Regions from separate parts of the Massilimicrobiota sp. mt181 genome, predicted to be linked through region 1. Evidence: a T-box and tRNA genes for the amino acid it is inferred to sense, from the RefSeq annotation. Region 1 holds a T-box; the other holds one or more tRNA genes.

The links. The T-box of region 1 lies ahead of serS (serine--tRNA ligase). A T-box ahead of a tRNA ligase gene usually reads a tRNA of that ligase, here a tRNA-Ser.
Region 2: it has a tRNA-Ser gene. The T-box ahead of serS (serine--tRNA ligase) is inferred to sense a tRNA for this amino acid. The anticodon was not compared.

What each region holds. Positions count from the first base shown of each region.
Region 1 covers NZ_JBVAYN010000017.1:14,911-26,316, forward strand. Annotated here, with positions in the region: gene ACZYT4_RS10025 (Bax inhibitor-1 family protein) at 1-237, opposite strand, end outside; gene ACZYT4_RS10030 (nucleoside deaminase) at 335-778, opposite strand; RNA gene ffs (signal recognition particle sRNA small type) at 794-881, opposite strand; gene ACZYT4_RS10040 (MarR family winged helix-turn-helix transcriptional regulator) at 1,079-1,501, shown strand; gene ACZYT4_RS10045 (YczE/YyaS/YitT family protein) at 1,494-2,150, shown strand; gene serS (serine--tRNA ligase) at 2,161-3,438, opposite strand; T-box leader at 3,479-3,668, opposite strand; gene ACZYT4_RS10055 (GNAT family N-acetyltransferase) at 3,706-4,209, opposite strand; gene ACZYT4_RS10060 (hypothetical protein) at 4,375-4,521, opposite strand; gene ACZYT4_RS10065 (dicarboxylate/amino acid:cation symporter) at 4,756-6,099, opposite strand; gene ACZYT4_RS10070 (DUF4230 domain-containing protein) at 6,180-6,791, opposite strand; gene ACZYT4_RS10075 (DUF6054 family protein) at 6,939-7,289, shown strand; gene gyrA (DNA gyrase subunit A) at 7,344-9,803, opposite strand; gene gyrB (DNA topoisomerase (ATP-hydrolyzing) subunit B) at 9,819-11,406, opposite strand, start outside.
Region 2 covers NZ_JBVAYN010000007.1:29,663-41,068, forward strand. Annotated here, with positions in the region: gene ACZYT4_RS05590 (DUF554 domain-containing protein) at 1-5, shown strand, start outside; gene ACZYT4_RS05595 (GTP-binding protein) at 30-962, shown strand; gene ACZYT4_RS05600 (biotin--[acetyl-CoA-carboxylase] ligase) at 973-1,926, opposite strand; gene ACZYT4_RS05605 (DMP19 family protein) at 2,026-2,526, shown strand; gene ACZYT4_RS05610 (acyl carrier protein) at 2,584-2,805, shown strand; gene ACZYT4_RS05615 (magnesium transporter CorA family protein) at 2,839-3,765, shown strand; gene ACZYT4_RS05620 (aminotransferase-like domain-containing protein) at 3,760-5,103, opposite strand; gene ACZYT4_RS05625 (6-phospho-beta-glucosidase) at 5,237-6,565, shown strand; tRNA gene ACZYT4_RS05630 (tRNA-Ser) at 6,662-6,752, shown strand; tRNA gene ACZYT4_RS05635 (tRNA-Asp) at 6,781-6,857, shown strand; gene ACZYT4_RS05640 (NUDIX hydrolase) at 6,905-7,435, opposite strand; gene ACZYT4_RS05645 (RluA family pseudouridine synthase) at 7,665-8,639, shown strand; gene ACZYT4_RS05650 (ROK family protein) at 8,700-9,620, shown strand; gene mnmA (tRNA 2-thiouridine(34) synthase MnmA) at 9,745-10,878, shown strand; gene recD2 (SF1B family DNA helicase RecD2) at 10,878-11,406, shown strand, end outside.

The DNA of each region.
Region 1 (11,406 bases):
AATTTGATCTTCATGTCCTTTTAATTTTTTATATAGAATCAAAACAAAAACAATTTCTAAAATCGTTGATGAAATTAAAATAGGAAAATAATAATTTATCACTACATTGATAATACCAGAAAGAATAATAATCACAGATGTAATAGCTGTTGTACTGACTCCAAAGAAAACCCATTTCACAACTTTTCCTAGAAATTTTTGATAATCCATCTGTTCAGTTAACATTCTTTGATCCATATATATCACCTCTAAAAAAAGTATATCATATTTATGTGGATAAATAATGAAAAATCACAAATAAAAAAGAGAATTCTTAGATATAAGAATAAACTCTTTAATGATTTCTTTTACTCTTAAAATATTGAGATAATAATAAACAACATTGTTTTTCTAAGACACCTGAAATGATTTGAGGATAATGATTAAATTCATGACTTTCTAAATAATTAGATAATCCATGCCATCTTTGTCCTTTTGCTGCAAATACAACTTTTTCTATACGACTTTGAATAATAGCACCACTACACATTAAACATGGTTCCAATGTTGAATATAAGACACAACCATCCAAATGCCAAGTCCCTAACTTTTGACATGCTTTTCTTATAGCAATCATCTCAGCATGTGCTGTGACATCATGTGTTGATTCTTTTTGATTAAAAGCCTGAGCAATAATTTGTCCATCTTTCACAATGATAGCACCAATTGGAACTTCATCTATATCTCTTGCCTGGCAGGCCTGCTGATAAGCTAATTGCATGTATTCCTCATCACTCATAATCTCACTCCTCAGAAAAAAGCCACTACACATAAACGGACATTCTTAATGCTGCTACCTTCCGGTCCTGACATGGTTCGAAGCCGCCTATTGTAATGGCAAAATCTATTATAGCATATTTCCTCTACAAATCAATAAAAATTTCTATTTACCAATAAATCCTTTTTCCCGTCATAAAATGTTTACTCATCATAAGATTATGACTATTTTCAAGTGATTTTAAAGATTATCTCATACTTGACATAAAAACATGATAATATTACAATATAGTTTGAATTCAAACTATATAGGAGTGTATCTATGTTAAATCAGGAAATACATTTTTTATTATTGAAATGCTTTCATTACAGTAACAAGATGATTGTTCAAAAAACATCTGAACTTGGTCTTTATCCAGGTCAACCTAAAATATTGGAATGTCTTTTAGAAAAAGATGGGCAAACCCCAAAAGAAATTGGAAAGACATGTGTCTTAGATAAATCAACAATGACAATCTTACTACAAAAAATGGAAAAACAGGGATTGATTTATCGAAAATCACATCATCATGATAAACGTTCAATTCAAATTTTTTTAACAGATTCTGGTCATAAGCTTGCATTAAAAGTCAAACAAATATGCTATGAAGCAGATTCTATTGCTTATCAATCTTTAAAAAAAGAAGAAGTTAATGACTTATTGAATCAAATCATTCAAAATTTTCAGGAGGCATATCATGAATAAGACGATTTTAAGATATTTTTATTTTTTATTAGGACTTTTTATTAATTCATTTGGAATAGCATTTATTACAAAGAGTGCTTTAGGGACATCACAAATTTCAAGTATCCCCTACGTATTTAGCTTGTATTTTACAAATTTAAGTTTTGGAACAACAACATTTATATTTAATATGATTTATATTCTATTACAAATTATGATACTTAGAAAAAATTTCCGTCCTTTTCAATTTTTACAAATCATTGCTAATATTATTTTTAGTATGTTTGTTGATTTAGGTATGTTTATGATGAACTGGTTTCAACCAGAAACATTCATTATCCGTTTTATGAGTCTTATTATTGGTTGTATCATTTTAGCTTTAGGTATCAGTATCGAAGTTGCTCCTGACGTTATTATGGTTCCAGGTGAAGGTATTGTCAAAGCAATCAGTGACGTAACTCACAAAGAATTTGGGCTTATTAAAGTTTATTTTGATGTGACACTTATTGTGATTGCAAGTCTTTGTTCTTTTGTGTTTTTTCATTCTTTACAGGGTGTTGGTTTAGGTACAATTATTTCTGCTATAACAGTAGGTAAATTTGTTTCAATGATTAATCGTCATTTTCCACTTATTCAGCATATTCGTCAATTAAGTATAAAAAAAGGTTAAGATTTTGATCTTAACCGATTTTTTCTTTTCCACCCATATATGGTCTTAATACTTCAGGAATAGAAATACTTCCATCCTCATTATAATTATTTTCAATAAATGCAATAAGTGCACGTGTACTTGCTAGAACTGTATTGTTAAGAGTTGCGACATAATATGTTCCTCTTTCACCTTTTGTACGAATACCTAAACGTCTAGCTTGCGCATCTCCTAATGTAGAACAAGATCCAACTTCAAAATATTTTTTCTGTCTAGGTGACCATGCTTCTACATCACAAGATTTGACTTTTAAGTCAGCTAAATCACCACTACAACATTCTAGTGTTCTCACAGGAATATCTAAACTTCTAAATAACTCAACAGTATATGACCACATTTTATCATACCATTTCATAGCATCTTCAGGTTTACATAAAACAACCATTTCCTGTTTTTCAAATTGATGAACACGATAAATACCACGTTCTTCAATACCATGAGCCCCTACTTCTTTTCTAAAACATGGTGAATATGAAGTTAATGTAATTGGTAAATCTTCTTCTTTCACAATCTGATCTTTGAATTTACCAATCATACTATGCTCACTTGTACCAATCAGATATAAATCTTCACCTTCGATTTTATACATCATCGCATCCATTTCTTCAAATGACATAACACCAGTCACAACATCGCTTCTGATCATAAATGGAGGAATACAATAAGTAAATCCTTTATCAATCATAAAATCTCTCGCATAAGATAACATTGCTGAAGAAAGTCTGGCAATATCTCCCATCAAATAATAGAAACCATTACCACTTGTTCTTCCACTTGCTTCTTTATCTAATCCACCTAGCTTAGTAATGATATCAGCATGATATGGAATCTCATAATCAGGAACAAAAGGATCCCCATATTTTTGAATTTCTACATTTTCACTATCATCTTTACCAATAGGTACACTATCATCAATAAAGTTAGGAATTTTCATCATAACTTCTTTTAATTTTGGGCCTAATTCAGCTTCCTTGGCTTCCAATTCTTTTAAAGTATCAGCCATTTCAGTAACTTTTCTCTTATTCTCTTCAGCTAAATCTTTTTTTCCTTCACGCATAAATTGTCCAATTTCTTTAGATAATGTATTACGCATAGCACGAAGTTCGCTTGCCTTCGTAAGAGCTTCACGATATTCTTTATCTAATTCATAAGCTTCATCAACTAAATGTAAACGATCATGTTGAAATTTTTTTCTCATGTTTTCTTTTACAGATTCTGGATTTTCTCTAAGTATAGCAATATCAATCATTTTTCATGTCTCCTTTTCAATAAAATAAAAAGCACCTTTCACAAGGGACGAATTCATCGTGGTGCCACCCTATTTCTTATCAAACTGATAACTTTAATGAGATAACGGTTCAACCGGAAGTGATTAGCTTCTCTTATTGGTAGATTTCAATGTTTCCTCATACTGATTTACACCAACCATCAGCTCTCTATCATGATTTCACATTTACTTATCCAATGCAACGATTTGATATACTGATTATAGCATAAGACTTGATAATTTCAATAATTATTTAATTAAAGAATACATTATCATGTCATGAAACTCCCCATTTTTAAAGCCATTCTTACGTAAAATACCTTCACGTTTAAAACCACATTTTTCTAAAACTCTTTGTGAAGCATGATTATAATCAAAAGGTGCTGCAAAAATTCTCTCTATATCACTATGCTCAAAAATCAATAGACATGCCTGTTTCACAGCTTCACTCATAATGCCTTGTCCCCAGTAATCATATCCTAGATAATATCCTATTTCTCCACTTCTTCGATAAATATCTTCCTGCCTTAAAACAGAAATACTTCCTACAACATGTCCTTCATATTCAATCGCAAAAGCAAATATTTCATTTTCATCAACAGCTAACATAGCATCTATATAATCATAGGCATCCTGTAAATGATATGGATAGGGTATACGATCTGTTAAATTATTTAAAACTCTTGTATCATTAATAGATTTTTGTAAATCTTGTGCATCTTCTCTTTTCCATTTTCTAATCAAACAACTCATCTTTATAACACCTCTATTTCTTGTAAAAAATTATATCATTTTTATGATGTTAAGCCAATTGATCTGTATATTGACAATCAAAATGACATAAACTATAATGTAATTGAAAAAGGAACAGCCGATAAACGGTTATGCCTTAGATTAAATTAAGGAAAAATAACTACCTCAACTTTGTCCGAGCAAGAGGTAGTTATTTTTTGCTTTTTTATCCTTATCGATAATGATAAGAAGCAATTTCACAATCAAACTTATTAAAGTCATGATAAATGTCAGTATTCTTAACACCATCATGACCATCTCATAAGATGTCATGTCTATCACCTCCGTCTTTCATATTTCCATCTCTTGATGGATATCTATGTCAACGAAGGATAACGTGCCTTCGTCCCACGACCAAGGCATAACCACCTACCGTTATTGCTATTCATGCACACTATATCATTCATAAATAGACAATTGTATAAAGTTTAGTAATAATGATTTTATTTTATAAATTGCTTTTAGCAAATATCATAAAATTAAAAATAAGCTCTATAATGAGCTTACTTAACTGTTATAAATATCTTCATCTAACATATTTTCTTTTTTAGCAACAATAACAGAAGTTGCTGAATCTCCAACAACATTCAATGATGTTACAAGCATCTCAATTGGTCTATTGATTGCCAAGATTAATGAATAAGCCAACAATGCACCATCATTTGTATACCCCATACCTGTTAAAATCGTAAATAAGATGACAGCTCCAGCACCTGGTGCTGCGGGTGTACCCACTGATGCAATTAAAGCAAGAAATGCAATAATAGCCATAGACGTCAAAGTCACATCATAACCAGAACTTGCCGCAATAAAGATAGCTGCAATGACTTGCATAATAGCTGTACCATCCATATTTATTGTCATTCCTAATGGTAAAACAAATGAAGCTATTTCCTCACTTACACCTAATTCATTCACAGTTGTTTCTTTATTAATTGGTAATGTTGCTGCACTTGATGATGTTGAAAAACCAAATAAAGCAACTTTGGGAATTTTATGCATAAATGGTTTTGGATTAATTTTTCCCATCACCATAAGATAAATTGGATAAGCAATAAATAGATATATAATTAAAGCCAAAAGAACTGTTACAACATAAGCTAATGCTGGTAATAAATAATCAATACCATATATAGCAAATGTTCTTGTTAATAAGCAAAATATAGCATATGGCGCACATTTTGTAATAACAAATGATAAACACACAGAAATAATATCGCTGCACTCAATTAATAATTTCTTTAATGTCTTTGTTTTATCTTTTAATTGATTCATTGCAAGCCCAATCGCTACTGCTAAGAAAACAACAGCTAAAACATTACCATTATCCATAAATGCATTAATTAAGTTATTGGGAATAACTGAAACAATAATATTTAATGGATTAGAACCTACAGTTCCTTCCTGAATGACTAAGTTATCTGCATGTACAGCATTAAATGCTCCCAGTTTATAAACAATAGAACCAATAATACCTGCCCATATAAGAGCACAAACCGTTGTAATAAGGAATGTTCCTATTGTTTTAGAAGAAATTCGTCCTAACTTCTTTGTATCTGTGATAACACAAATAGCTAAAATGATAGATACAAACACCATTGGAATAATAATTAATTGTAATGCATTCACAAACAATTGCCCTACAATATAAAATAAACCAATTGCACTATTAGCTCCTTCTGCAGTAATATCTTGAAATAATACATTGTTAATGGTATTCCATAATGATTCCTGTCCACTAGCTAATAAATTTTCTCTCAATAAAATACATCCAAATCCAGCAATTAAACCACAAATTAAAGCAATAATCATTTTCTTTGCTAATTTCTTACCACTTTGACTTGAATTCATATATAACCTCCCATTTCTATACCCAAACTTCTAACATTATACTATAATATCTTCATATTTCAACAAAAAATGACAGAACCTTAAGATTCTGCCACATTTATTTGAATTTTATAATCATCTGAAGAATCATACAATGACTCTACAAATGTCTGTATTGTTTCTTGAGCTTTGTTTTGAGCTTCTTCTAACAAGCCTTTTTCCTTCGCTTTGCTTTCCATACTCTCTTTTTGATCAATTGCAAACTGATTATAATCCGTAATACTTATCTGATTAAATATATTTTTTGTTTCATCAAAAACTTCAATACTTTCCTGATCAATTTCATGAGATAAAATCTTAGCTTGTGGAATTGTAATGTCAATATTTTGACCATGAACATTCACTTCTACTAAACTCATATCAATTCCAGCTTTTATTTTACCATCATATGATAAAATAAAGCTTTTTGTTGTAAAAGGCACTTTCCATCCATAAAAAGTTGCCTGATTTTCATATTTTCCCATATTTGTATAATTATATTCTACACTTGCTAATTCACTGATACTTTGAATTTGCTGTGATAATAAATCACTTGTTATTTCTGTTGGTTCCTCACCACTAGGCCACACCTTCCCAATAAAAAAGAAAATAACTGCAATAACAATAATAATTATTATATTCTTTAAAGTTTGACTGATTTGTATTTTTTTCATAAATTTCACCTACTTTTATAGATATTGTAGAAAAGTTCAAGATATTTGTCAAATATTGTTGAAATAATAGAATCATAAAATTTTATTCTATAAAATACACAGTTTTTTCAAAAATTCATGATAATCTATATATAAGGAGGGATTATCATGTCTAAATATTCTTGTGAACTTCATGGTTCTTTTAAACCTTTCTGTCAATTTTTAAAAGATGAATTGATAAAATCAAGTTTTTCTGCTTCTATTGAAGATGAGCATTATTATGATATTCATGATGTTCATGTTGGTATTTTAATTTTAGAAAGATATAGTTATTCAGGAAGCAATCGATTAAGCTTATCTATAACGATAACAGAATATCAAAATCAAATGCAAGTCACTGCCATAACTTCAGGTGGAAGCCAAGCTTTATTTTTTAAAATCAATACTTTAGGTGAAGATGCTTTTTTAGATAAATTCAAAGATGCTATTCATCAATATAAAAAGATTTCTCAAGAGTAGAAATCTTTTTATATGGGTAAAGTTATTAAAAAATAGTATGTCAATTACGACATACTATTCTTCTTTACTTTCTTCAGTTTCTTCTTCTGATTTATCAACAACTTCCACACTAGAAACAGTTGATCCTTCAGCAACTTTAATTAATCTGACACCTTGAGTATTTCTTCCAGCTAGTTTGACTTGTTCCATTGGAAGTCTAATCATAATACCTTCACTTGTCATAATTAATAAATCTTCATCACCATTAACAGCTCTTAAAGCCACTAATTGTCCAGTCTTTTCAGTTGTATTAATTGTTTTCACACCTTTACCACCACGATGTGATTCACGATAATCTTCAATTGGAGACATCTTACCATAACCATTTTCACTAATAGCCATAATATATTGTCCTTCTCCATTTGTTGTCATACCAACAACATGACTACCATCTACATTAATACCTTTAACACCAGATGCTGTTCTTCCCATTGGTCTGACATCATTTTCATTAAATCTAATTAATTTTCCATTAGATGCAGCTACTAAGATTTCTTCATTTTCTTGTGTTAATTTTACAGCAACCAACTGATCTTCATCTTTTAAATTAATTGCAATCTTACCAGATTGTCTAATATTTTTAAATTCTTCAATAGATGTTTTCTTAACCAAACCATTCAATGTCACAAAGAATAGATATAAATTCTTATCTTCATCAATATCTTCTTTATGAATAGAAATCATAGATTTGACACTTTCATCTTTATCTAGATTTAATAAATTGACAACAGGTAATCCTTTAGCAGTTCTACCAAATTCAGGAATATTATATCCTTTTAAACGATAAACTTTACCAAAGTTTGTAAAGAATAATAAATCATCATGTGTACTCATATGGATAAGAGCATCAACAATATCATCCTCATTTGTTCCCATACCTTTGATACCTCTACCACCTCTATTTTGTGTTTTATAAGTATCAACAGGCATACGTTTGACATATCCATTAGAAGTTAAAGAAATAATAACATCTTCAACTGGAATTAAATCTTCATCTTCTAAATCAAATGTTCCTTGAATAATTTCTGTTCTTCTCTTATCAGCAAACTTAGCTTTAATTTCTAATAATTCTTTTTCAATAATTTCTAATATTCTTTCTCTATTAGCTAAGATATCTTTTAAATCAGCAATAAATTCTAATAACTGTTTCAATTCATTTTCAATCTTTTCTCTTTCCAAACCGGCTAATCTTTGAAGCTGCATTTCTCTGATTGCTTTTGCTTGTCGATCAGACATATTAAATTCATCCATCAATCTTTGTTGAATAATTTCTGTTGTTCTTGATGAACGAATGAGTTCAATAATTGCATCAATTTGATCCAATGCTCTTTTTAACCCATCTAAAATATGAGCACGATCTTCAGCTTTCTTTAAATCATAAGCTGTTCTTCTTCTGATAACTTCTTCTTGATGATCAAGATAATAAGTAATCATTTGTTTTAAATTTAAAGTTTGAGGTTGATTATTAACTAAAGCTATTGAATTCACTCCAAATGTTGTCTGCAATGAAGTTAATTTAAATAATTGATTTAAAATCACTTCTGGTTGAACATCTTTACGAAGTTCAATCATAATACGAATACCTTCACGGTTAGATTCATCACGTATTTCTGTAATCCCTTCAATACGTTTTTCTTTAACATGTTCAGCCATTTTTTCAATTAAACGAGCCTTATTGACCATATATGGTATTTCAGTGACAACAATGGCTTTCTTGCCACCATGAATATCAATAATATCCGTTTTAGCTCTCATCACAATTAGGCCATTTCCTGTTTCATAAGCTTTTTTAATTGCTGATTTTCCTAAGATATAAGCACCTGTAGGAAAATCAGGTCCCTGAATATAATTTTCCATTAATTCTAAAATCGTAATATCAGGATTATGAGAAACAGCCAAAATCGCATCAATGACTTCGCCTAAATTATGAGGTGGAATATTTGTTGCCATACCAACTGCAATTCCGGTTGTTCCATTGACTAATAGATTAGGGAAACGTGATGGCATAACTTCTGGTTCTGATTCTTCACCATCATAGTTAGGAATAAAATTAACTGTATCTTTATTGATATCTCTAACCATTTCCATAGAAATCTTAGACATTCTGGCTTCAGTATAACGCTGTGCCGCAGCTCCATCACCATCAATAGATCCAAAGTTCCCATGACCATCGACTAACATATAACGATAACTGAAATCTTGAGCCATACGGACTAAAGCTTCATAAATTGAAGAGTCACCATGAGGATGATATTTCCCCATAACTTCCCCAACAATACGCGCTGATTTCTTATATGGTTTATCACTATAACATCCCAGTTCATTCATTCCATGCACAATTCTTCTTTGAACAGGCTTTAATCCATCTCTAACATCTGGTAAAGCTCTTTGAACAATAACTGACATGGCATAATTGATAAAGGATTGTTTCATTTCTTTTGTTAATGATCTTTTCTTGATTCCACGTTCTTCCATTCTTTCTCTCCTTTACTATAAGTCTAATTCTGCCATTTGTGCATTTTCTTGAATAAATTCACGTCTTGGTTCAACTTTTTCACCCATCAACATATCAAACATAGCATCAGCCTGCATTGCATCATCCAAATCAATTTGCCATAAAACACGATGTTCTGGGTTCATTGTTGTATCCCATAACTGTTCAGCATTCATTTCTCCTAAACCTTTATAACGTTGAATAGAAATTTTGGCATTTTCACCAAGCTCTTCTTTTTTCTTTTCCAATTCATAATCAGAATATAAATAATATTCTTCTTTTCCATGTTTCAATAAATATAATGGTGGTTGTGCTGCATAAACATATCCTTCTTCAATCAATGGTTTTAAGAAACGATATAAGAATGTCAACATCAAAATACGAATATGTCCACCATCAACATCGGCATCGGTCATAATAACAATTTTATGATATCTTAATTTACTGATATCAAATTCTTCTCCAATACCCGTTCCAAAAGCTGTAATCATTGAACGAATTTCAGCATTACCTAAAATTCTATCTAATCTCGATTTTTCAACATTTAAAATCTTACCACGTAATGGCAAAATGGCCTGAGTTCTACGATCTCTTCCCATTTTTGCACTACCACCGGCAGAATCCCCTTCGACTATGAAAACTTCACATTCGCTAGGATCCTTAGATGAACAATCAGCCAGTTTACCAGGTAAAGCAATACTGTCTAAAGCTGTTTTTCTTCTTGTCATTTCTCTCGCACGTTTGGCTGCCATTCTAGCACGACTGGCAACAATGGCCTTATTAACAATCACCTGTGCAGTATTTGGATTTTCTAATAAGAATTTTTCTAATGCTGTTGAAATGATATTACTTGCTATTTTTCTGACTTCAGCATTTCCTAACTTTGTCTTTGTCTGCCCTTCATATTGAGGATCAGGATGTTTCACTGAAATAATAGCCGTTAAACCTTCACGACAATCATCACCACTTAAAGAGTCTTCATCTTTTTTCAAGAAATTATTATTTTTTGCATAATTATTAATCACTCTTGTTAAAGCAAGACGGAAACCTTCTTCATGAGTCCCACCTTCATGTGTATTAATATTATTACAGAAAGAATAGATATTTGGCTGATAGCCATCATTATATTGCATACCAACTTCAACCTTAATATCATCTATTTCATCTTCCACATAAATAATTTCTTCATGAATAGGTGTCTTATTACGATTCAAATAAGCAACATATTCTTTAATACCACCTTCATAGTGATATTCATTTTTCTTGTATGGTTTTTGACGACGATCTTCTAAAATCAATTTTAATCCTTTATTTAAGAAAGCTAATTCACGGATTCTTTGATTTAATGTCTCATAATCATAAACCGTCGTTTCATCAAAAATTAAAGGATCAGCTTTAAAAATAACAGTTGTTCCTGTATCATCACAATCACCAATAATTTTCAAATCTTCAACAGGTTGTCCACCTTTTTCAAAGCGCTGATAATAAATATGTCCATCTCTATGTACATAGACTTCCAGCCATTCACTTAATGCATTAACAACACTGGCACCAACACCGTGTAGACCACCAGAAACCTTGTAG
Region 2 (11,406 bases), on a different contig from region 1:
TTTAACAAGAAAGTGATGGAGGTATTCATATGACAAAAGTGGATTTAATTACAGGATTTTTAGGTTCGGGAAAAACAACATTTATTCAACAGTATGCACAATATTTAATCAAGCAGGGTTATAAAGTCGGAATCATTGAAAATGATTTTGGAGCTGTTAATGTTGATATGATGCTTTTACAGGAAACTTTAGGACCGCAATGTGATTTAGAAATGATTTCTGGTGGTTGTGATAAAGAAACGCACCAAAGACGTTTTAAAACGAAATTGATTGCAATGGGGATGCTTCGATATGATTATTTATTGATTGAACCATCAGGTATCTATGATGTTGATGAATTTTTTGATGTTTTGCATGAAGAGCCTTTAGAAAACTGGTATGAAATTGGAAATGTTTTTGCGATTGTCGATGCACGCATTGAACAGGATTTATCACAGGCGTCACGTTTTCTGTTAGCCTCACAGGTTGCTAATGCTGGATGTATTCTGCTAAGTCATTATCAGGAAGCATCTCAGGAAGAAGTCCAACAAACAATCCAGTTATTACAAAGCTCGCTTCAGGAAGTTCGATGTTCAAGAGTTCTTCAGGATAGTGATTTGAATACTCACTGGATGCATTTGACAGATGAAGATTTTCAAAGTTTTATGCATAAAGGATATGCCCTACATGATTATATGAAATATTCTATAGATTATCAAAAAGCATATACATCTCTTTATTTTATGAATAATCATTTAACGCCAGATGAGTTAAAAAAGGGAGTGCAACAGATATTCAACGATACATCATGTGGTCACGTCTTTCGTATGAAAGGTTTTATAAGCGTAGAAGACCAATGGATTGAACTGAATGCAACCAAGGATCATATATCCTTAAAACCTATTTCTATAGGTCAAGATATTTTAATTGTCATTGGAGAGGAATTAAATCAGGAACAGATTCAAAAGTATATAAAGCATTAAAAAAACATCGTTAACGATGTTTTTTACGTATAGAAACTTCTCCAGAAGAAAGCTGGCGAATACCCTCATCAGTCTGGATTTTTAATGAGGCATCTTGGTTGATGTCTAAAACATATGCGCAGTAAGTACGATTGTTTTCATAAACTGTAATATTCTGATTTAACACATAAGAGTGTTGACGATAAAAATCTAAGAGCGCAGGATGAGATAAGTTTTGATAATCCTGATAAAAAATATTCAAAAAATCAATGATAAACTGTTCACGCGAAACAAATTGTGGACAAAAATCTTCCAAACAGGCAGCACTTTGTTTTAATTCATCAGGCATAGAATAAGAATGAATATTCACACCTATGCCTACAATCATATTTTCTATTTGAGCAGTATTCATTTCTAAAGAAGCTTCACATAAAATACCAGCAACCTTATAATCATCAATCATAATATCATTGACCCATTTGATTTGAGGTTTTAATGAATAATTTTTTTGAATTGTTTTAACCAGTGAAACTGCTAGACAGGCCGTAATCTTTAATGAATCATAAATAGATAAATGGGGTTTTAATAAGAAAGAAAAATAAAGCCCCTTATAGGCAGGAGAATGAAATGATTTACCATTTCTGCCTTTTCCGTTGGTCTGATATTCCGCAATCACAAGATCACCTTGTTGATGTATTCCTCTTTTGAGATAATCATTCGTAGAATCAACACTTTCAAGGTATTCAATGTGAGTAAAAAATGAAGGGATATGGGGCTTAATGTTTTCAATCAATAAAACATCATTGTCATCAGTTAGACAATATCCTTTTTTTGTTGATGATAAAATATGATATCCTTTCTCTTTTAATTTTTTAATGCTTGTTGATATTGTCATGCGAGAAACCTGAAGCTTTTGACTCATATCCTGACCTGATACATATTCGTTTTGATATTGTTTTAATATTTTTAAGATTTCTTTTTCCATAATTGTATTATACGCATCTTTGAAAAAAAGATAAAGTCATATTTTTACGACTATACATTTCAAATGAAAAAGTATAAAATAATATGAGGAGGTGTTCATATGCCCACAATTGAAGATGTACTGGATGATTTGACTTTAAGAGCCAGTGAGATTGTATCAAGACAAGATCATAGTCACATTGTTATGGATTTATATAATATTATCTCTCAAAAATGTGAAAACGGAGATTTACTTAATGAACTTAATGGAATTGAAAGAGTCTTTTATCTTTGTCAGACTTTTTATCTGATGATGTCCAGTGGTGGAATGGAAATGTATTATCGTCAGCCTTCTGGTAATTTTGCTAATGAAACAGTGGAAGCATTATTGGAGATGAAAGCAGAACGCACAGCTTTAATACTTGATCGTGCAAATGGTCTTTTTCATGAAGGTATTGTGCCAGAAGATCAAGAACTAAGAATGGAAGAATTAAAAGGATTTGATTATAGTGAAGTTCCATGGCTGTTTGATTTGTTGGATCATGAATTTCAGCAGTTAAAAGAAGACATGGAAGATTTAAGTTTAAAATATATTTTGGCACATAAAGAGGCTTTTATGTAAGAAAAGAGATTGTTTTTTGAAAAGCTTATGATTATAATGAAAACGAGGTGAATAGAAATGGATTATTTTGATAAAATAAAAGAGAGATTATCATCAAAATTAAAAGGTCAGGAACTTACAAAAGACTCTTCATTTAAAGATTTAGGCATTGATTCTTTGGATTTGGTTGATTTGGTTTTTGAATTAGAAGAAGAAATTGGTGTAGAATTTGAAGATGAAGAATTATTAAAAATTAAAACAGTTCAAGATTTATTAGATTTAATTGATTCAAAGAAATAGGGGTAAAGCCCCTTTTTTTGTAGGAGGGAATATATGATTTATCAGATTGATCGTCAAAAAGAAGTTGTCAATATTGAAGATATTCAAGAACAGCATCGTTATATTGCTATGATGGATTTAGAAGAATTAAAATCTTGTTATCAAAAACTTGGCATTGAAAAAGCTTCTATTCAACGCTTAGAAGATCCTTCTTTGTTTCATCAGAATATGATTATCCCTGCATATCATTATTATTTTGGTTTAATCCATTTGATTAATGCACGAGATATTTTTGTAAAAAAAGATTCACTAGCTTTATTTATTTTTAAAAATTTGTTTTTGGTTGTTGTGATAGATGATGAAGATCACCATATTAATCAGGTTTTCCAGTCATCCAGTGATTATGTTCTCCAAAAAGATGCTTCCATCACAAGACTGGTTTATTATTTCTTAAGTGATTTACTGGCAAGTGATTATCAATATATCGAAGAATTACAGGATGAAATCGAAGAATTGGAATCTCATGAGGAAGATTCGATGAACTTTACAAATCAAACAAGGCAGCTCAATAAAGAATTATTGCTGTTGAAAAATTATTATGAAAATCTGATGACGATTGGTGAGGATTTGGAGATGAATCATCATCATATTTTTGATGACGACGATTCTAGATATTTTGAGATTTTTACACGCCGTATTGAACGTTTATCCAAAAATGTGGAAATGTTAAGAGAAATTCTGAACCAGGCTAATGCGGCTCATCAGTCAAGAGAAGATTATAAATTAAATAAGACCATGCAATTTTTTACAGTTGTGACAACTATTTTTCTGCCATTAACCTTGATTGCAGGATGGTATGGAATGAATTTTGAAAACATGCCTGAACTCAAAAGTATTTATGGATATCCAGCTGTTATTGCTTTAAGTCTGATTGTTGTGATTGGTTTGATTATTTTATTTAAGAAAAAGAAATTTTTATAAAGATATAGTGTCCAAAAAAGTCTGATAAAATAAAGGAAGTGCTTCTTTTAAATCAGAACTATGAATACGTGCTAGACTTAAACGTATAGAGTTTTGAAAATGTGAGATGTGATAGAAACATCTTTCATTTCGTGCTATGTGAACATGTTTTTGAGCTAGATTTTGTTGAAATAAATCAAGATTAATGGGTACGAGAAATTGGATGGTTAAATAATAACCGGAATAACTAGAAATCACTTTAATGAGCTGATGATCCCAGCTTTGAGTGATTTTTTTAATAATCTGATAATCTTTTTTGAGATGATTTTGTAATTGCTGGACTTGTTTTTGATAGAGAGAACTTTTAATATAGGATTCTAAGGTTGCCTGAGAAATCAGTGAAGGCAGCTGATAAGAATAATAGTAAGACTGATTCATCATCATCTGAAAGGTTTCTTGAAAATCTTGGTGAATAATAGCGGCTCCAATACGAATATAAGGAATTGTTTTAGAAAAACTGGTCAGATAGATACAATTTTGTCCTTCCATATAATAAAAAATCGGTAAGTAATGCGAAGACGATGAACAGTGTCCAAAATAATCATCTTCAATAATATAGACATTGTATTGAAGAGCCAGTTTGGCAATTCCTTGACGGATTTTTGTTGAATAAGTTGTGCCAAGGGGATTGTGGTTTCTAGGAATCGTATAGAAAAATTTAATATCATATGTTTCAAAAAGTGATTTGAGTTCTTTAAGATCAATACCATTTTCATCGCGGTTGATGGTCAGAACAGGTAGAGATAAAGATTTAAGAAATTGGATATAATAACTATACGTTGGTTCTTCAATCAAAATATAGGAATGATGATTAGGGAATGTGATGGATGAAAGAAATGATAACATTTGTGTAACACCCTGAATTAAATAAATGGAACTTTCCTGCGTATAAATGCCCATTTCAAAAAAGAAGTCAGCTAATGTCTTTCGTAAAGATTGAACACCTTGTAAAGATAAATTCAATGATGATTCACTATATTCTTCAATGGCTAAAGAGAGGCAATGTTTCGCGTCTACAAGCGATGTGGCTTTGACCATAGGATTTCCTGTTTCCAAAGAAAAAATTTGGGATGAAGGGGCAGGTAAAAGAGGTATTCCCAAAATATAAAAACCACTTTGTGCTTTCGCGTAAATAAGATGACGATCAATTAATAGCTGATAGGCTTTGATGACGGTTTCTTTACTGCAGTGATATTGTTGAGCTAATGTATGAATAGAAGGCAAACGCTCCCCTTGATGATATGTCTGGTCTGCAATATCTTTTTCTATAAGCATAGCTAAATGTTCGTATTTTTTCATGTTTTTCATCTCCTTAAAATCATCATAACATATATATTACATAAATTGTACCGGTATAATTACCTATTCCTTTTCTTGTGTTTTCTATAGGAGTCTATATAATGAAATTATCAAGAAGAAAGAGGTGTCAAAGATGAACAAAGATGGTGTTAAAATTGTCACAATCGGAGGAGGAAGTAGTTATACTCCAGAATTAGTAGAAGGATTTATTAAAAGATATGATCACTTACCAGTGAAAGAATTATGGTTAGTAGATATTGAAGAAGGTCGTAAAAAATTAGAGACTGTTGGTGCTCTCGCAAAACGTATGGTGAAAAAAGCAGGACTGCCAATGAAAGTCATTTTAAGTTATGATCGTAGAGAAGCTTTAAAAGATGCGGATTTTGTTACAACACAAATGCGTATTGGACGTTTACCAGCACGTGTGCTTGATGAAAGAATTCCTTTAAGTCATGGTTTGATTGGTCAGGAAACAAATGGGGCAGGAGGTATGTTTAAAGCGTTCCGTACAATTCCAGTTATTTTGGATATTGTGAAAGATATTGAAGAGCTATGCCCTAATGCTTGGCTAATCAACTTTACAAATCCTGCTGGAATGGTTACAGAAGCTATTTTAAGATATACAAACTTTAAAAAAGCGATTGGTCTTTGTAATGTTCCAGTCAATATGGTTGCTGGATTTGCGAAAATGTTAAATGTAGAAGAAAGTCAGGTCACAATGGAGATTCAAGGTGTTAATCACTTTATTTTTGCGACAGATGTCTTTGTGGATGGTGTGTCACGTTTTGATGAATTATTACATCAATATGCTTATTTAAAACCAGAAGATACAATTCAAATGAAAAACTTCGTTTCATTGCCATATTCTCCATCATTTATTAAAGGTTTAAAAGCCATTCCATGTCCATATCATAATTATTATTTCTTTACAAAAGAACAATTGGAAGAAGAATTGGAACAATTCAAAACAGGAACAGTGCGTGGAGAAGTTGTCAGCAAGACAGAAGAAGAATTATTTGAATTATATAGTCATGAAGAGTTAGCTGAAAAACCAGAACAGTTAGCTATGCGCGGTGGTGCTAAATATTCTGATGCAGCTTGTAATCTGATTGCTTCTATCTATACAAATAAAGGTGATATTCAATATGTTGATGTCAGAAATAATGGTGCGATTGCAGATTTACCAAAAGATAGTGCTGTAGAAGTTGCATGTCGTATTACAGCTGATGGTCCAAAACCATTAGCAACTGGTGAATTGAAATTGCCAATTAGTGGATATGTACAGATGATGAAAACTTTTGAACGTCTTGTGATTGAAGCAGCAGTACATGGTGATCGTGATTTGGCTGTTACAGCTTTAAATATGAATCCTTTATGTCCAAGTGATGAAATTGCTAATATTGTGATTGATGAATTACTAGAAGCTCATAAAGATTATTTACCACAATTTTTCAATAAATAAAGAAACTGGATTTTTTCCAGTTTCTTTATTTTAAAGTTTTTTCATTTTCCTATTGAAATGTGAAAAAAGGTATGCTATTATATTAAGGCAACTGATGGAGACATACTCAAGAGGCTGAAGAGGCGCCCCTGCTAAGGGTGTAGGTCGGGAAACTGGCGCGAGGGTTCAAATCCCTCTGTCTCCGCCATTGTATAACCCTTGGCAGTTGATATATTGGTCTGGTAGTTCAGTTGGTTAGAATGCCGCCCTGTCACGGCGGAGGTCGCGGGTTCGAGCCCCGTCCAGACCGCCAATATAAAAAAGCAAGTTATCCTTATTTGGATAACTTTTTTTGTGCTTTTATGAATAATATTTTTGATAAGCATACATAACAGCTATAACGGTTTTTGCATCTACAATGTCACCATCAAGGACTTTTTGATAAGCATCGTCTATATCCAATGTCAAGACATCAATAAATTCATCGTCATCTCCTTCTAAAGCATCATCAACTTCCTTAAAATCAACAGCTTCATAGAGATAAAGCCATTCACTGGTATAACCGGGAGAAGGTAAGACTTTCATAATGAATTTCATATCCTTGGCACGATAGTTCGTTTCTTCTTCTAATTCACGAAAGGCACAATCTTTTGGATCTTCATCTTTCTCCAGTTTTCCAGCAGGAATTTCGATAGTTTGAATGCGATTGGGATATCTAAATTGTTTCACAAATATGATTTGATGATTCTTAACAGCTAGAATACAAACACCACCATGATGATAGACAACTTCACGATAGGCATGTTGACCATCTTCAAGTTCAACTTCTTCTCTGGTGACCTGCATAATTTTACCATCATAAATGATTGATCTATTTATTTCTTTTTCCATGATTTCATCACCTCGATGTCATTATAACATAAAACGAAAAGAAAGTATGCGGGGGAGCATACTTTCTTGTGTCTCTATTATTTACACGTTAGGGTGATAATAGGGGGTATGTTTAAGTGACAACCACTTAACATATTTAATTATAGCAGAGTTTCAAAAGATGTAAAGGCTTTCAAATAAAATTGTATATTTTTTTAGTGTTTTTTGATAGAATGAAAGTGGTGATGAAATGAAAACATTATTAATAGATGAGAATTATGAAAACCAAAGAATAGATAAATATTTAAAAAAATTATTGTGTCAGGCACCACCACAAATGATTTATAAAATGTTAAGAAAAAAAGATGTGAAAGTCAATGGTGTCAGAGTTAAAGAAAACTATATTTTAAAAAAAGGAGATCAGGTTGAGCTTTTTCTATATGAAGATCGTTTTTTAGCATTAACGAAACCACAAACTATATTTGATTTAGAAATTCAATTTGATGTTTTATATGAAGATAACAATGTTTTGATTGTGAATAAGCCATCAGGCCTATTGGTTCATGAAGATAGTCATGAAGATATGAATACATTGTCTAATCAGGTTTTGACATATTTGTATCAAAAAGGAGAATATGATCCTCAAAAGACATTGGGATTTACACCTGGACCTGTTCATCGCTTGGATCGTAATACAAGTGGTATTGTGATTTTTGGAAAGACCATGCGTGCCTTGCAGGATTTAAATGAAATGATGAAGAAACGTCATTGCATCGAAAAAACATATTTAACCATTTGTAAAGGTTATATGCCCAGTCGTGAATTGATTGGTTATATGAAGAAAGATAGTGAACAATCTCTCGCAAAAATAGTGTCTCCATCAACACCAGGAGCACTTAAAATGCATACGATTGTTGAAAATATTCAAAGTAATCAGAAGTATTCATTATTGAAAGTCAAACTTGTGACAGGAAGAACACATCAGATCCGTTTACATTTATCGAGTGTTGGGCATCCTATTATTGGTGATGCGAAATATGGTGATTTTGAACTTAATCGTTATTTGAAAAAAACATATCATTTCCAAAATCAGTTTTTACATGCTTATTCCATAAAATTTATCAAGCCAATAGGTTCTTTAAAATATTTACAGGATTATCAAGTGACTTGTCCATTACCAAAGAATCTGGAAGCTTTGAAAAAAGCTTTGTTTCTAACAAAATGACCTATGAAAACAGCTGGTTTTATTGTATAATAAATATAAATCAAGGGAAGGAGAACTAAGATGAAATATTATATCGGGATTGATTTAGGAGGAACAAACGTACGTACTCTTTTGGTTGATGAAAATGGACAATCATATAGTGAAGTTAAAGATGCAACTGAAAGAGAAAATGGACCAGATTATGTTTGTTCAAAAATTATAAGACAAATTGAAAGCTTAGATTGTTCAGTTTGTGGAGGCATTCATAATGTTCAGGGAATTGGTATTGGTGTGCCTGGGCCTGTTGATACAGAACATGGTGTGATGATTATGGCAACAAATTTGCCTGGATTTGAAAATTACCCTATCTGCGAAAAACTTTCAAGCCGCTTTAATTTGCCTGTATTTATTGATAATGATGCCAATGTTGCTGGATTGGCAGAAGCTTTGTTAGGAGCTGGAAAAGGAAAACCAACTTGTTATTATATTACAATTTCAACAGGAATTGGTGGAGCCTTTGTTGTGAATGGTCAATTGGTTTCTGGTGGAAGAGGACATGCTGGAGAAGTTGGAAATATCATTGTAAAAAACAATGGTTATAAATTTGGTGGATTGAACCCTGGAGCTGTGGAAGGTGAAGCGAGTGGAACAGCGATTACCCGTAAAGGTAAAGAAATTTTAGGTGAAGATCGTGTCAATCATGCTGGAGATGTTTTCAGATTAGCTGATGAAGGTGATGTCAAGGCAAAAGGTATTGTTGATGAATGTGTGAGTGAACTGGCAACTATGTTAGCTGATATTGCCCATACTGTTGACCCACATTGCTTTATATTAGGCGGTGGTGTTATGAAATCTAAGAAATATTTCTATGATCAGCTTGTTGAACAATTTAATGCGAAAATTCATGTTGGAATGAGAGGACATATTCCAATTTTAGAAAGAGAATTAGAAGATTGTGGTGCTATTGGTGCTGCAATGCTTCCAATGTCAAAATTAAAATAATAGAGAAACTGATGAAGAGTAGTTAGAAAACTCTTTATCAGTTTTATTTTTATCTGCTTGTTTCCATTATTTTTACTTTATAATTGGTAAAGAAAATGATAGAATATGCAAGAAGGAGGCGCCTATGAAACAAAGAGTCGTATTAGGTTTAAGCGGTGGTGTTGATAGTGCAGTTGCTGCTTATGTATTAAAAGAACAGGGATATGAAGTTATTGGTGTTTTTATGCGTAATTGGGATTCATCTTTAAATAATGATATTTTAGGAAATCCTACCAATAATGATGAAATTTGTCCACAGGAAAAAGATTATAATGATGCTAAAAAAGTTGCTGAACATTTAGGGATAGAATTAAGAAGAGTTGATTTTATTAAAGAATATTGGGATCATGTTTTTACCTATTTTTTAGAAGAATATGCCAAAGGAAGAACACCAAATCCAGATATTTTATGTAATAAGCATATTAAATTTAAGGCTTTTTTAGATTATGCCAAGTCAATTGATGCTGATTATATTGCGACTGGTCATTATGCGCGTGTTGAACATCATGATGGAGCGGATTCTGTAATGCTGAGAGGTGTTGATTCTAATAAGGATCAGACATACTTTTTATGTCAGTTAAATCAGACACAACTACGTTCTTCGTTATTTCCAATTGGTCATATGACAAAACCTGAAGTCAGAAAACTGGCAGAAGATTTGAAGTTACCGGTTGCCCATAAAAAAGATAGTACAGGTATTTGCTTTATTGGTGAAAGAGATTTTAGGGAATTCCTTAAAAACTATATACCAGCAAAACCAGGAAAAATGGTGGATATTGAAACACATGAAGTTGTGGGAGAACATCAGGGAATCATGTATTATACTATTGGTCAGCGTAAAGGTTTAGGTATCGGTGGTCCAGGTGATGCCTGGTTTGTCGTTGGAAAACAATATGATGATAATATACTCTATGTGTGCCAGGGAGATCAGAATCAATGGTTGATGAGTGAAGGTGCACTGATTACAGATGTCAATTGGATCAGCAGTCAAAGACCAGAAGGAGACTTAGAATGTACTGCTAAATTCAGATATCGCCAAAAAGATAATGATGTCTCTATTCGATTTGTGGATGAAACAACAATTTATGTGACTTTTAAAAATCCAGTAAAAGCTGTGACACCTGGACAAGCTGCTGTTTTTTATCAAGGAGATGTTTGTCTTGGTGGGGGAACGATTGAAAAGGTTTATAAAGATCAAAAGGAGATCACATATTTATAATGTTAGAATATACAGGAATTATTAGTCGCATTAAATTTTATAGTGAGGAGACAAAATTTATTGTCTGTTATATTGATAGTGAACAGGAAGATAAACCAATTCTTGCAACGGGCTATATGAGTTATGCGAATTTGCAGGATAAATATCATTTTAAAGGCGATTACATAATTCATCCTAAATATGGGAAACAGTTTCAGATTCAGTCTTATGAAATTGTCTTAGCGAATGATGAAAGTGAAATCATTCGCTATTTATCTAGTCCGTTATTTAAAGGTATTGGTGAAAAACAGGCAACTGCTATTGTTGAAGCTTTAGGTCAAGATGCCTTAAGTAAAATTAAAGAGGATAAACATGTTTTAGATCATATCCGTGGTATGAGTGAAACTAAGCGAGAAACGATTGCAGGAGTTTTATCTTCACAGGATTTTGATCAGGAAGTATTGATGTTTTTTATGGGACATGGTATCAGTACACGTCATTTGGCATTAATTCAAGCAACTTATCAGGAAAAGACTTTAGATATTTTAC